2 regions of the Shewanella sp. 30m-14 genome follow, and region 2 is predicted to be linked to the other one. Evidence: predicted binding sites of a transcription regulator. Region 2 holds the regulator's gene; the other holds the start of a gene.
What was found. The regulator ArgR, encoded in region 2, controls arginine synthesis, uptake and breakdown. The targets are predictions, from matches to a motif close to ANTGAATANNTATTCANT.
Positions count from the first base shown of each region.

Region 1: a site for ArgR is predicted at 5,968-5,985, ahead of argA (amino-acid N-acetyltransferase). Genes of this name have one in related genera too.

Region 1 covers NZ_JBRILW010000008.1:37,441-45,183, reverse strand. The annotation lists gene pyrE (orotate phosphoribosyltransferase) at 45-686, shown strand; gene folE (GTP cyclohydrolase I FolE) at 1,052-1,711, opposite strand; gene slmA (nucleoid occlusion factor SlmA) at 2,002-2,595, opposite strand; gene dut (dUTP diphosphatase) at 2,695-3,153, opposite strand; gene coaBC (bifunctional phosphopantothenoylcysteine decarboxylase/phosphopantothenate--cysteine ligase CoaBC) at 3,153-4,346, opposite strand; gene radC (RadC family protein) at 4,496-5,173, shown strand; gene rpmB (50S ribosomal protein L28) at 5,302-5,538, shown strand; gene rpmG (50S ribosomal protein L33) at 5,545-5,718, shown strand; gene argA (amino-acid N-acetyltransferase) at 6,055-7,374, shown strand; gene rarD (EamA family transporter RarD) at 7,509-7,743, opposite strand, start outside.
Region 2 covers NZ_JBRILW010000004.1:201,865-209,607, reverse strand. The annotation lists gene cgtA (Obg family GTPase CgtA) at 1-665, opposite strand, end outside; gene rpmA (50S ribosomal protein L27) at 803-1,057, opposite strand; gene rplU (50S ribosomal protein L21) at 1,073-1,384, opposite strand; gene ispB (octaprenyl diphosphate synthase) at 1,667-2,638, shown strand; gene mdh (malate dehydrogenase) at 2,750-3,685, opposite strand; gene argR (transcriptional regulator ArgR) at 4,038-4,508, shown strand; gene ACVBIU_RS04885 (cupin domain-containing protein) at 4,762-5,223, shown strand; gene ACVBIU_RS04880 (Dyp-type peroxidase) at 5,304-6,236, opposite strand; gene ACVBIU_RS04875 (ABC transporter ATP-binding protein) at 6,483-7,511, opposite strand; gene ACVBIU_RS04870 (ABC transporter permease) at 7,513-7,743, opposite strand, start outside.

The DNA of each region.
Region 1 (7,743 bases), on a different contig from region 2:
AATAATACATAGAGTATTACCCCCTACATTTTTAAGGAGAGATTGTGAAAGCCTATCAACGTGAGTTTATTGAATTTGCCCTAGAGCGTCAGGTACTTCGATTTGGCGAATTTACGTTAAAGTCAGGCCGCACTAGCCCTTATTTCTTTAACGCTGGCCTGTTTAACACTGGCCGTGATTTAGCGCGTCTAGGTCGTTTCTACGCGGCGGCATTGGTTGATTCGGGTATTGAGTATGACTTGCTATTTGGCCCTGCCTACAAAGGTATTCCAATCGCAACCACGACTGCGGTAGCGCTGTGTGATCATCACGATATCGATATGCCTTACTGCTTTAACCGTAAAGAGAAGAAAGAGCACGGCGAAGGTGGCAGCTTGGTGGGTAGCGAGCTTCAAGGACGCGTAATGTTGGTTGATGACGTGATTACTGCTGGTACGGCTATTCGTGAGTCTATGGAGATCATCCAGGCGCATAAGGCATCACTTGCGGGCGTACTGATTGCCCTTGACCGCCAAGAGAAGGGTAAGGGCGAGCTTTCTGCGATTCAAGAAGTTGAGCGCGACTTTGGCTGTGACATCGTGTCTATCATTAAGCTCGAAGACTTGATTAACTACCTGTCAGAAAACACGGGTATGGAAGCGCAGCTTGCATCAGTAAGCGCTTACCGCGACCAGTATGGGATTTAAAGCGTAGAACGCCTTCGGCTACAGAACGCTGCGCTTACGGATAACGGAACGCTGCGCTTACGGAAAAGATAAATGCCGCGACTACAGTTAAATGTAATCGCGGCATTTTTTATGCTGTTTTACCGTAAGCTAGGAGCGTTCTGTAAGTGAGTCTACGAACGTTCCGCCTACTGTAGCGAAGCGTTCGTATCTGCTTTTAATTTCGGTAAGGCCGAAGGCCGTTCTGTTATCCGTGAACGAGTCTACGAGTGTTCCGTTTTCGGCTTTGCTTTTCCTAGCAGGCCGAAGGCCGTCCTCGAAGCGAAGCGTCCTAGAACCTAGAACCTTCTTTTACCTTAATTACTTAGCTCTTAGTTGCTAAACTCTTAGTTACTTAAGAATTCAGCCCTTGTCGCTGGGTTTGACTTAAATTTGCCGCCTAGCGCTGTGGTGGTGGTTGAGCTGGTTGAGTCCATCACGCCACGAGATTTGACGCAGTAATGCACCGCATCCATCTTAACCGCTACATCTTGAGTGCCTAATAACGCCTGTAGCGCCACTAGAACCTGTTGTGTCAGACGCTCTTGCACCTGAGGGCGCTGAGCAAAGAAACGCACGATACGGTTAATTTTAGACAGACCGATAATGTTCTCACGTGGTAGGTAAGCCACGGTTGCCACACCGTCGATGGTGACTAAGTGATGTTCACAAGTACTGGTTAAGCTGATGTCGTTAACCTTAACCATTTCATCAAAGCCCATCTTGTTTTCGATGACGGTGATCTTTGGAAAGTTGGCGTAGTCTAGGCCTGAGAATATTTCATCGACATACATTTTGGCGATACGACGTGGTGTATCCGCTAAGCTGTCATCGCTTAAATCCAGTGACATTAAGGTCAAGATCTCACGCATATGATGCTCAATCTTGTCTTTGCGTACTTCAGCGGTTAGCTCGCTAGGTAGCATCGGCGTTTCTAAGCCGCGCTCCATTAATGCAGCTTTTACTATTTGAGCAGATTCACTGAGGATTGCTTCTCTTGATGTCATAAGTTCCTCCTTCACCATAAACAATGAGTGGTGATTTTCGTATCCAGTGTACTAGGGCCGTCAGTCTTATTGAGACTAAGTTATCTCAAAAAAATAAGTTATCTCATGAAAAAATGAATAGTTTGAGTGGCAACTATTTGCATTGTATTTAGAGAGGACGGGAGAATAGCGCTATTTGCTGTAAATATACACCGAAAACCGCATTGGAGATAAGAAAAACCGACTAATTTAGTCGGTTTTTCTATTTGAGACATTGTAATGCTAGATCCGCAGTGGCTTTTTAAGCTGCGTTAGCTTTGAAGCAGTTGCTGTTGGATGAAAGTCCACTGTTCATTAAAGTGCTTGGTCGGCTTGAGCTTAAACTCACTACGCACAAACTGAGCGATGCGGCCTTCGGCTACAGCAAGCAGTAAGTTAGCTAACACGGCTTCATCGAGCTCAAAGCCTTTACCTTCACGTAGACTCTTCTCGCGTAAAATTTGCTTTAAATGCGTTTCAATCTTCGAGAATAACTGGCTAATACGGCTACGCAGGCGTTCGTTTTCACCCAGTAGTGCATCACCGTTTAATACTCGCGAGATCCCTGGGTTGCGCTCGGCAAACACCAACAATAGTTGCAAGAGTTGCTGGCAACGTTTCATGGTGTCTTTTTCTTCGTCCATGATCAGGTTGATACGAGAGAGTAGCGATTCTTCGATAAACTCAATGAGTCCTTCAAACATACGCGCCTTGCTAGGAAAGTGACGGTAGAGCGCCGCTTCTGATACGCCAACTTCTGCGGCTAATTTAGCTGTGGTGATCCGTTGTCCTGGGCTCGTTTCTAGCATTGTCGCTAAGCATTGGAGGATATGCTCACGACGATTTATCTTAGGGCTTGCAGCCATTTATCTGTCCTTCACTCGATTACTACTGAGCGAGACGGCAAGGAAACTTTGCTCCATGCTATCCATTTAAATTGATTACGCGAGGTTCGCTGAAATCTGTTATTTGGTTCCTGAGTGGCCAAATCCACCTGCGCCGCGATCAGACTGATCAAACTCATCGACAAGTTTAAATTCAGCCTGTACAACCGGTACAAATACCAGCTGCGCGAGTCTATCACCAATTTCGATTGTAAAAGGCTCACTGCCACGATTCCAGCAAGAGACCATTAATGGTCCTTGGTAGTCAGAATCGATAAGTCCAACAAGATTACCCAATACGATACCGTGCTTATGGCCAAGGCCTGAGCGAGGTAAAATCACCGCAGCTAAACTAGGGTCTGCCACGTGAATAGCAATGCCTGTCGGGATAAGTACGGTTTCACCCGGCTGTATTGTTAGCTGGGTGTCGGTGATGGCGCGAAGATCCATGCCTGCACTGCCTGGTGTGGCGTAAGCGGGTAGCGGAAATTCTGTGCCGATCCGTGAATCGAGGATTTTTAATTCGATTGGTGTCTTCATTAGTTTTTTATTTTATTCGCTATTAGGGTGAGCAATTGCTTGGCTAGCGTGTCTTTATCAACAGCGGGTAGCTCTTGACTACCATCGCTCCAAAACACGCTCAATGCATTCGCGTCGCTATTAAAACCAATGTCGCTATTAGATACATCGTTAGCGGCAATCATATCGAGCTTTTTACGGCTTAACTTACCACGAGCATATTGCTCTACATCATTGGTTTCAGCTGCAAATCCGACGGTAAATGGTCGGTTAGCATGGCTGGCAACGCTGGCTAAGATATCAGGATTTCGCACTAGCGCAAGCTGCATCTGCTCAGCTGATTTTTTAATTTTATTTTCTGCGACTTCAGCGATTCGGTAATCGGCAACGGCTGCGCAGCCGATAAAGATTTGATGCTGTTCAACCTGCGGCATCACCGCGTCTAACATCTCTTGAGCCGACTCAACATTAATGCGAGTCACGCCTGCTGGCGTCGCTAAATTGACAGGGCCTGCGACCAGAGTCACCTCTGCGCCCATCTGCGCTGCCGCTTTAGCCAGTGCAAAGCCCATCTTGCCTGAGCTATGGTTGGAAATATAACGCACAGGATCAATCGCTTCACGGGTAGGACCCGCTGTGAGTAGCAGTGACATACCTTGCAGTAATTTAGGGCCAAAAAAATCAACGGCCTTGTCGGCAATAGCGACAGGTTCAAGCATTCTGCCAGGACCGACTTCACCGCAAGCTTGTGAGCCTGAATCTGGCCCCCAAATCTGTAAACCTCGCTGCGCCACTTGCGTTAAGTTGGCTTGGGTTGCGCTGTTGCGGTACATCTGTTGGTTCATTGCCGGGCAAAGTACCACAGGTGCCTCGGTGGCTAAGCAGGTCGTTGTAATTAACTCGTCTGCCATGCCAGCGTTTATGCGTGCGATAAGGTTTGCTGTCGCTGGGGCAATAATGACTAAGTCGGCCCAGCGTGCTAATTCGATATGCCCCATGGACGCTTCGGCCGTGGGATCAAGCAGATCGGTTGCTACCGGATAGCCTGAAAGTGCCTGCAAAGTGAGCGGAGTAATAAATTCCTGCGCACTTTGACTCATAACCACGCGGACGTCTGCGCCGCGCTCTTTTAATTTCCGTACTAGGTCAGCAGATTTGTATGCGGCTATGCCGCCGCCGATGCCCAGCAGTACTTTTTTGTTATTGAGACCCATACTTAACTCTTTCCATAATCACTTTGGCGATAAATGTTTCATCACGCTGCAGATGTTGCGGCCTAAGATATCACAAACCGCTAAATGGTGATGAACAACTTCCAAAAATCTAGACCATACTCATAGAAGAAAACAACAGGGAGGTTGTGATGGCGATTAAGGATTGGCCCGAAGGGGAAGCACCGCGAGAAAAATTATTAAATAACGGGGTGAAGCAGTTATCGGATGCTGAATTATTGGCGGTATTGCTTAGGATTGGCGTAAAAGGCTTAAGTGCTGTTGAGCTGGCAAGAACTATGCTAAATGAGTTTGGGGGGCTTAGAGGCCTGCTTAGCGCGTCTCAAATGCAAGTTTGTAGGCAAGATGGAATAGGTCCGGTAAAATTTGCGCAAATACAGGCTGCAGTGGAATTAGGTACGCGAATTTCGCAAGAAAAACTACAAAGAGGAAATTTTTTATCTGATCCTGATTTAACTCGGGACTATTTAATGAGACAATTGTCTGATCGTGCTTACGAAGTGTTCGCTATTTTATTGTTAGATAGTCAACATAGGGTGATTCAATTCGTTGAATTATTTAGGGGCACAATCAATTCAGCATCGGTTTATCCACGTGAAGTGGTGAGCCTAGTGCTTGAAAAAAACGCTGCGGCTGTAATCGTGTGTCACAATCACCCCTCAGGGATTGCAGAACTAAGTTCAGCCGATAGACGAATTACTGAGCGATTGAAACAAGCCTTACAAACCATCGATGTTTCCTTGTTGGACCATATGGTTGTGGGCGATCGAGAGATAGTTTCTTTCGCTGAACGGGGATGGATAGATTAATCTATCCCTTGATCTTTGATTTTAGATCCTGTATAAAATGCGCCCTCTGTTGTGTGCCTCAGGCGACGGCCGTGTTCGAGGTGCATTAATGCTCGAGCGTTAAATATATTGTTTTGGAGAAGATTGACATGTCAAGAGTATGCCAAGTAACTGGCAAGCGACCAATGGTTGGTAACAACCGTTCGCACGCGAAGAATTCAACGCGTCGTCGTTTTTTACCTAACCTACAGAACCACCGTTTCTGGTTAGAAAACGAAAAGCGTTTCGTACAGCTACGTATATCTACTAAAGGTATGCGTATCATCGATAAAAAAGGTATTGAAGTTGTTATTGCTGAACTTCGTGCCCGCGGCGAGAAGGTGTAATAAACCATGGCTAAAGCTAAAGGTAATCGTGAGAAGATCAAGCTAGTTTCTAGCGCTAACACTGGTCACTTCTACACGACTGAAAAAAACAAACGTAACATGCCTGAAAAAATGGAAATCAAGAAATTTGATCCAGTTGTTCGTCAGCACGTTATGTACAAAGAAGCTAAAATCAAGTAATTACTTGTTTAAGCATCTTGGAAAAAGCCTCTATTTATAGGGGCTTTTTTTTGCCTAAAATTTGGCATTACTCTGCAATATCATTGTTTTCTATCCCGCTCATTCGTCATTGGTGACTTCATTTTTCACCTAAATCCTCGCGCGGCTTTACTTAATAGCCTTAGCACAAATAACACCAATTTATGCCTGCCAGACGTACTTTACCCTAATGTAAAAATAAACAGTTAAATTGAAAATAAATGCTTTTTAAATGAATATAAATGCAATACTATCTCTTGAAGTTACTAAATTCTGTTATTCAGATGAATGTATATTTACTCTTGAGGTGATTCTAGCGTGCGTACCACTGAACTTGTTGATGGATTTCGTCATTCCGCTTCCTATGTTAATGCCCATAGGGGCAAAACCTTTGTTGTGATGCTGGGCGGTGAAGCCTTAGCTCAGAAACAGTTTCGCGCCATTATCAACGATATTGCATTGCTGCATAGCCTAGGGATCAAAATCGTCTTGGTGCATGGTGCTAGGCCTCAAATTGATGAAGCCCTCGCGCAATACAGTCTGCCTGCCGAATATTACAATGGTGTAAGAGTTACGGAAGAAGATGCTCTTAAGGTGATTAAGCAGGTTGTTGGTGGCTTACATCTCGACATTACCGCGCGCTTGTCGATGAGTTTAAGTAACACGCCTATGCAAGGTGCGCAGATCAATGTTGTTAGTGGCAACTTTGTTATTGCACAACCGCTAGGAGTTGAAGATGGCGTCGATTATTGCCTCAGCGGTAAAGTGCGCCGAATTGACAGTCAAGGCTTGAAACGTCAGCTTGATAATGGCGGTATCGTATTGCTTGGGCCTGTCGCCGCCTCTGTGACGGGGGAGAGTTTTAATCTTACAGCTGAAGAGGTTGCTACCCAGATAGCCATCAAGCTTCAAGCGGATAAGATGATAGGTTTTAGCTCGCAGAAAGGTATCTTAGATGAGACCGGTCAGGTCATCGCCGAATTGATGCCGACAGATGCGCAAACTATTTTAAATAACCTGTCACAAGTCACGCCACTGTGCGTGGGAACAAAAGCTTTTTTGCAGGCAAGCATTGATGCGTGTCGTAATGGCGTGAGCCGCTGCCACTTTGTTAGCTACCTCGATGACGGAGCCTTGCTACAAGAGCTTTTCTCTCGCGATGGCATTGGTACTCAGATTGTGACTGAAAGTGCCGAACGCTTGCGTAGAGCGTCGATTAGCGATATCGGTGGTGTGTTAGATCTCATTCGTCCATTAGAGCAAAAAGGAGTTTTGGTCAGACGTTCACGTGAGCAGCTTGAAATGGAGATAGAGCAATTTATGCTGATTGAGCGCGATAGCTTAGTGATCGGTTGCGCTGCGTTTTATCCATTCGAGGAGGATAATGCGGGGGAGTTTGCTTGTTTGGTGGTGCACCCTGATTACCGTGATGCCGATAGAGGCAGCTTGTTGCTACAAAATATTATTGGTCAGGCAAGAGTGAGAGGCTATTCGCGCTTGTTTGCCTTAACGACTCGCAGTATTCATTGGTTCTTAGAGCATGGCTTTAATATCGTTGAGGTTGATGAGTTACCTGAGAAGAAAAAGCAGCTGTATAACTACCAACGAAAATCGAAAATCCTGGCTTTGGAGTTGTGAGTCCACTCTTAGAACGTGACCCTTTGATTTTGAGCTTAAAAGAGCCTGATATGTTGCTTTATCGATAATCAATGGCCCCACTAAACAAAAAAGCGAACCTCAGGTTCGCTTTTTTGTTTAAGATTCAAGACGGCTTATTTCTTAGCTTTTCTTTTATAAAACATATCAGTAGTAAACAATATCAATGCTGCCCAAATGAACGCGAAAGTAATGCCTTTTTCGGCATCGAATGGTTCATTGAATAAGCTGATTGCTAGCACAAACATGATACTTGGACCTATGTATTGAAAAAATCCTAGCATTGAAAAGGGGATCCTCACCGCCGCGGAGGCAAAGCACAATAGAGGAATCGTGGTGACGATACCGGCT
Region 2 (7,743 bases):
GCAGCACCTTCAATAAGACCTGGAATATCGGCGATTACAAAGCTTTGACCCGGTCTAGGGTTAACAACACCTAAGTTAGGAACCAAAGTTGTAAACGGATAGTCAGCCACTTTCGGCTTAGCCTTAGACACTGAGCGAATAAAGGTCGACTTACCTGCGTTAGGCATACCTAACAAGCCTACGTCTGCTAACAATAACAGCTCCAGCTTAAGGCTACGCACTTCACCGTCGGTACCTAACGTCTTCTGCCTTGGCGCACGGTTAGTACTACTCTTGAAACGAGTATTACCTAGACCATGGAAACCACCTTTAGCCACAAGCAATTTTTGCCCGTGAGTGGTTAAGTCACCCAGTGACTCCTCAGTATCGTTATCGATAGCGCGAGTACCTACAGGCACTTTAAGGATCAAGTCTTCACCGCCGTGACCGGTACAATCACGTCCACGACCATTCTTACCGCGCTCGGCAATATGGAAGCGTTCAAACTGAAAAGTGATCAGTGTGTTAAGGTTCTCATCGGCTTGTAGATAAACACTACCACCGTCGCCACCATCACCACCATCAGGACCACCATCAGGAACATATTTTTCACGTCTAAAGCTAACGCAACCACTGCCACCATTTCCGGCTTCTACACGGATAATAGCTTCATCGACAAACTTCATACCAACTCCTGGCACCACAGAATGAAAGAATTATACTCTTAACGATTCTAGTCGCCAAAACACAATTTACTTAATTTTGAAAAAACAAAGCCCCACCAATGGCGGGGCTTAATATTAATTATTAGCTGAGCTAAGAATTAATCTTCGATGCTGATGAACTTACGGTTCTGTGGACCTTTAACTTCAAACTTCACTTTACCATCGGTAAGTGCGAATAAAGTGTGGTCACGACCGATACCAACATTAACACCAGCGTGGAATTTAGTACCACGTTGACGAACGATGATGTTACCAGCTAGAACTGATTCACCGCCGAAGCGCTTTACACCAAGACGTTTACTTTCTGAATCGCGGCCGTTACGAGTAGAACCGCCAGCTTTTTTATGTGCCATGAGTTATTCTCCTAATTAAGCGTTGATAGCTGTAATTTTAACTTCGGTGAACCATTGACGATGGCCCATCTTCTTATCGTGGTGCTTACGACGACGGAACTTAACAATAGTTACCTTCTCCGCACGGCCGTGGCTGATAACTTCAGCAACAACCTTTCCACCTTCAACTAAAGGTGCACCTACGTGTACAGTTTCACCATCAGCAACCAAAAGAACTTGGTCAAATTCGATAGTTTCGCCTGTAGCGACTTCTAATTTCTCTAAACGAACTGTATGGCCGGCTTCAACGCGATGTTGCTTGCCGCCACTTTGAAAAACAGCGTACATAGCTATTTTACTCCGATATTTCTAACACGCCGCTCAAAACATATTTGTTTGATGCAGGGGTGCTATAAAAGCTTTAATGACAATGGTCGCGGAGTTTACGCTAAGAACAGGCTGCTGACAAGCCTTAATTAACTTAGAATAAAAAAAGACCCAAATAACTCTCACATTCATCTACAACTACTGTCTTGTACCGTAAATTTAGGTAGAATCCAATTATTATAACATTAAGCCTTAATTGAGCTGCAATGTTACTCAGCAGCCAACAAGAACTAGAGCCTACTTATGGATTTAAACGCCATTCGTCAATTGACTGATAGCGATATGCAAGCTGTCAATCAACTGATCTATAAACAACTAGAGTCAGATGTTGCCCTAATTAATCAACTTGGGTTCTACATTATTAACGGTGGCGGTAAACGCTTGCGACCTCTGCTATCTATTCTAGCAGCTCGCGCCATTGACTATAAAGGTGAATCTCACCTTAAATTAGCAGCCATTATCGAATTCATTCACACCGCGTCACTTTTACATGATGATGTTGTTGACGAGTCGATGTTGCGACGCGGCAGAAAAACTGCCAACGCCCTATTCGGTAATAGCGCTAGTGTATTAGTCGGTGACTTCTTATATACCCGCTCGTTCCAAATGATGACGGAACTCAAGTGCCTAGACGTGCTAGAGATCCTCGCTGACGCAACAAACGTGCTCGCGGAAGGTGAAGTCCTACAATTGATGAATTGTAATGACCCTGACACCACAGAAGACAGCTACATGCGCGTCATCTATTGCAAGACAGCCAAGCTATTTGAAGCCGCTACTCGCCTTGCAGGTTTGCTCGCAGACAGCCCTATTGAGGTGCAAACCGCACTAGCTGAATACGGTAAGTATTTAGGTACAGCATTCCAGTTAACCGACGATCTTCTCGATTACACAGCAGAAACAGAAGAGCTAGGTAAAAACATCGGTGACGACTTAGCTGAGGGTAAGCCTACACTGCCGCTTATTTTTGCTATGGCAAATGGTAACGACACTGAAAAGACGCTTATCCGTGAAGCTATCGAGAAAGGTGACGGAACTGAGCATATCGAGGTGATCCTTGCCGCACTTAAAAACTGTGGTGCATTGGAGTACACAGAGAAGCGCGCTATCGAGGAGTCTGACAAGGCCATTGCAGCACTGGCCATCATTCCAGAGTCCGATTATAAAGAAGCGCTCATCTCGCTTGCGAGAATAGCAACTCAACGCAGTAACTAAGAGAGAAGTAACTAATTATTCTCTTTAAATTAGCACCTTGATGCCATTGAGAAACAAAAAAGGAGCCTAAGGCTCCTTTTTTATTATGACCCACAAGAGGTCAGTCATCGTTTATTTAACGAATTCGATACCCAGCACAATATCAGCCTTTAGTGTATCTAGCATAGCGTCACGAGCATTCGCTTCAAATGCGCTTACATCGCCATAAGCAAGGACTTGCTCAACACCGTTCTTACCAAGTACAACAGGTTGTGCAAAGAACTCAGTATGCTCACTGCCGCCATCAACATAGGCGCATTCAATCACATTTGCTTCACCTTGAAGACCACGAACAAGTGATAAGCCGAAACGACATGCAGCTTGCCCCATAGATAGAGTTGCGCTACCGCCACCCGCTTTAGCTTCAACAACTTCCGTACCCGCATTCTGGATACGTGTCGTTAATGCTGCAACTTCTGCATCGGTAAAGCTTACGCCTTCAATTTGTGACAGCAGCGGAAGAATCGTCACTCCACTGTGCCCACCGATAACATTAACTTTAACGTCTGCAACGTTTAAGCCTTTTGCTTCAGCAACGAACGTTTCTGAACGGATAACATCCAACGTTGTAACACCGAACAAACGGTTCTTGTCGTAAACACCCGCTTTTTTCAATACTTCAGCAGCAATGGCTACGGTTGTATTTACAGGGTTTGTAATGATACCGATTAATGCCGTAGGGCAAGTCGCGGCACATTTTTCAACTAGATTACGAACTATACCTGCATTGATGTTAAATAGATCTGAACGATCCATACCCGGCTTACGAGCAACACCCGCAGAGATAAGTACAACATCAGCACCTTCTAGTGCAGCAGTAGGATCTTCACCAGCGAAACCTTTTACTTCTACCGCAGTAGGGATGTGGCTTAAGTCAACCGCAACACCTGGCGTAACAGGGGCAATATCATAAAGCGACAATTTTGAACCCGCAGGTAATTGAGTTTTTAACAGTAGGGCAAGCGCCTGGCCAATACCACCAGCAGCACCAAGTACAGCAACTTTCATAATGATCTCCGTCAATTCTCAGATTTTTGTGATTTAGATCCACCTTTCCAATGCCGCAACAGTACTGGATTCACAAAAAAAATTCAATTATCCCTTAGTCGTGTTGAATATAATCTAGAACGCTAATGTAAGATGGTAAATGAGTAAAGTGAGTGTACATCAGCGATACAGAGCTAAAACCATAATAAATTAGCATAACAAAATTTAGAATAATCATTCTAACTTAAGTTGAATCATTGAGTCTAACTGGGTTTATTAATGAATTTTTATTCAAAAAAACGAATACCAATTGACAAAAACGGCGAAAATATTCATGATGAAGCAGATTTTTTTGAATAAAGAATAATAATATATGCAAGCTAGTAAAAGCCCAGATGATTTAGTTAAGACGTTCAAATCTATTTTAAAAGAGGAGCGTTTTGGCTCTCAAAGTGAAATTGTTATCGCCCTTCAAGCAGAAGGCTTTAGCAATATAAACCAATCTAAAGTTTCTCGTATGCTAAGTAAGTTTGGCGCGGTTAGAACCCGCAACGCAAAGCAAGAGATGGTTTACTGCCTTCCAGCAGAGCTTGGCGTTCCTACTGCCGGAAGCCCGCTTAAAAACCTGGTACTGGATGTTGACCATAACCAAGCCATGATTGTTGTCAGAACTAGCCCTGGTGCAGCGCAATTAATCGCGCGTCTACTCGACTCAATAGGTAAGCCTGAGGGTATTTTGGGGACTATTGCTGGTGATGATACGATTTTCATCTGTCCATCTAGTATCCATAGCATTGAAGACACGCTAGAGACAGTTAAGTCACTGTTTAATTATGCTGATTAATTACGCCGACTAAACATAAAGCGACGATTTTTTTAAATGCTGTACCCTCAGGGCTACAGCATTTTTTGTTTGTTGCATAATCAGCCTCCATCACTCGACCGTTTACCTAGGCTCTGCACCGTAACCCAATCATTTAGCTTAATGCCCCCTGTATGAAACACTATGTTTTATACAATATATTGAATAGCAGCTTCTCTCTCGAGCAATAATCGTTATAATCCTCAATGACAGTACTGTTAGTCGAGGGCAAATAATGAATAAAAGTAAAATAATAAATATCAACGATATATGCTGGGAATCTTGGCAGCATGAAGATCAGTATGCCAGCGAGCAAAAGCACATTGGCGATACCGCCGGTGGAGAAAAAATTGGCGTGACCATGGAACGCTTAGCGCCAGGTAAGTCCTCAGCTGTTGCCCATTACCATACAAAAGAAGAAGAGCATATCTACGCGATGCATGGCGAAGCGACGCTATACATTGACGGCGAGCCTCACCCTTTTAGTCAGGGAGAATATATCTGCTTTAACGCTGACACGGGTGTGTCTCATAAACTCGTCAATCATAGTGAGCAAGAGTTTGTTTTTCTGGTCGTTGGTAACCGAGACATACATGACGTAGTTGTGTACCCAGAAAATAACAAGGTGCTAGTAAAATCTGTCAACGAAGTTTACGCCAAACGCCCCACCAATTATTGGGATAAAGACGAAGCTTAGCGCGAATAATTCACTTTGTTACGCCCAATAAAAAACGCACTTTACTGTGCGTTTTTTATGAGTCAGTAAAACCTTGCGAATTAGCCCGCTGTAATCATAAAGTCTAATGATGGCGCAAAGAATGACGAACCTGTTAATGCTTGAGTAAAATGCATTAAATGGTCATGGTTGCCTTCACTATCGCCATGCACCATGCTCTCTAGCATCTTTTCGAAATTAACTGAATTGCGGCAAGTAGAGATAAACATCAAGCCTTGCTCTTTAACTGAACCATAAGGCATGCTTTGCCTTAAGATCTCCATAGACTTACCTTCACTGTCTTTCAGGTTAACACGCTTAATGTGGCTCGTAAGCGGTTTATCAGCCGATGCATACTCGATATTGTCCGCTTTAGTACGCCCAATAACATCTTCTTGCTTCTTGACTGGCAGACGGTTCCACTTACTTAAGTTATGGGCAAACTTTTGTACATGAATATAACTTCCGCCTTTAAAACGGCTGTCTTCCTCGCCGATTAATGCAACTTCCTGACGACTACGTCCTTTAGGGTTCTCGGTGCCATCAACAAAGCCGCTCAAATCACGAGAGTCCATGAATCTAAAGCCACGCTCTTCATCAATGAGTTCAACTAAGCCTTCAAACATTTGATTAACTTCGTTAGCCACCAAGTGCAGAATATCAAAACGATCACAACGGATATGTACAAATAGATCATACTCGATAGCCGGCGCATCTCGATTACCTCGATTCATCGCAGGGAAAGGTTTTAGCTCTTCTGGTCGAGCATGGGGGTATAAGGTGTCCCAATAATTAGCACCAATGGCAACAAAACCATTAAAGGCACTATCAGAATATTGATCTGCTAATTCATAAATATACTGAGCCACATTCGCCACACAAGGGCGCATGTCAGACTCAACACTATCATTAGCATTAAACATTAAGTAGACACTGTGCAAGTTTCCTTCTGCACAAACTCCAAGCTGTTCACGAGGCATAACCTGACTATCCATTATTATAAGTAACCCTTAGCATAATTAATTTTCGGCAACATTATGGACAACTTTAGTGATTAATATCATTAACTGACGCACAATAACTAAAATCAATAGTCAATTCCTTGAACTAACTACAACTTAAGCAAGCAAGAAAATCTACTTTGCTCACATTATCTCACATGTAAAATAACTAAAACGCGTCTGTAAGCGGTGATGGCTTAACGATTAAGCGACTAGGACTGAGTGATTAAACTCTTTTAACTAGAACAAAACCAAACTATGGTTCTGACACGCTATAGCGACCCGCTGGCCAAGTACTAAGTCTCGCTGCGGACTGTGGATCTCTATGACAGTTTCATCGACCTGAACTTGATATTGGCAGATATTTCCTAAAAAGCGTCGCTCAATCACTTCGCCAACACCGTTAGCATCCGCTTTCAATAATAAGTGCTGAGGCCTTAGCAGCACTTCAGCCGTGGAACCGACTGGCAGCTTAAGTAAACTTTCACTCACGATTTCACCAATGCTAGTGGCAATGCAATAGTCACTAATAACTTCAGCCTTAAGGTAATTCCCCGCTCCTAGAAAATCTGCGACATATTTATCTGATGGCGCTAAATATAAGCCTTCGGCATCACCACACTGCACGATTTCACCGTGATTAAATAGCGCTAGCTTATCTGCAAATACAAACGCTTCATCTTTACTGTGTGTCACGAAAACCGCACTAACATTATGCTTTTTCAAAATATCGCGGATCTCGAGCATCATTTCACGGCGTACTTTGGCATCAATATTTGAAAACGGTTCATCGAGCAATAACACTTCAGGCTCATAAGCCAGCGCTCTTGCGATTGAGACCCTTTGTTGTTGACCACCCGATAACTCATGGGGGTAACGTTTCGCCAATCCTTCGAGTTTGACTAACGCTAACATCTCTTCTAAGCGTGATCGCCTGACTGCTTTATCACGAGTTCGTAAACCAAAAAGAATATTGTCAGCCACAGTTAAATGAGGAAAAAGCGCATAATCCTGAAAAATCATCCCAACGCCTCGCTGCTCGCTAGGAATAAAACAATCATCGGATGCCACGACTTTATTATTAATGATTATCTGGCCATGAGTAATCGCCTGAAGCCCCGCAATTGCGCGCAACAAAGTGGTTTTACCACAGCCGCTTGGACCAAGTAACGCGACAATCTCACCTTTCTCAACGGTTAAATCTAAGCCCTTTAAAACGACTTGCCCCTGGTAGTCGCTAACAACCTGTTGTACTTGTAATGTGGCCATATTAATTATCATGCTCCAAGGAACGATTTAGGTAGATAAGCGGAATAAGACCGACTAATACAATGACAATCGCCGCCAGTGCCCCGTGCTCTAGCTGCTCATCAGATACAAACTGAAAAACATAGGTGGCTAAGTTTTCAAAACCTATCGGCCTTAGCAATAACGCTGCAGGCAACTCCTTCATACATTCGATAAATACCAGCAATAAGCCAGCAAAAATACCTTTTCTCAG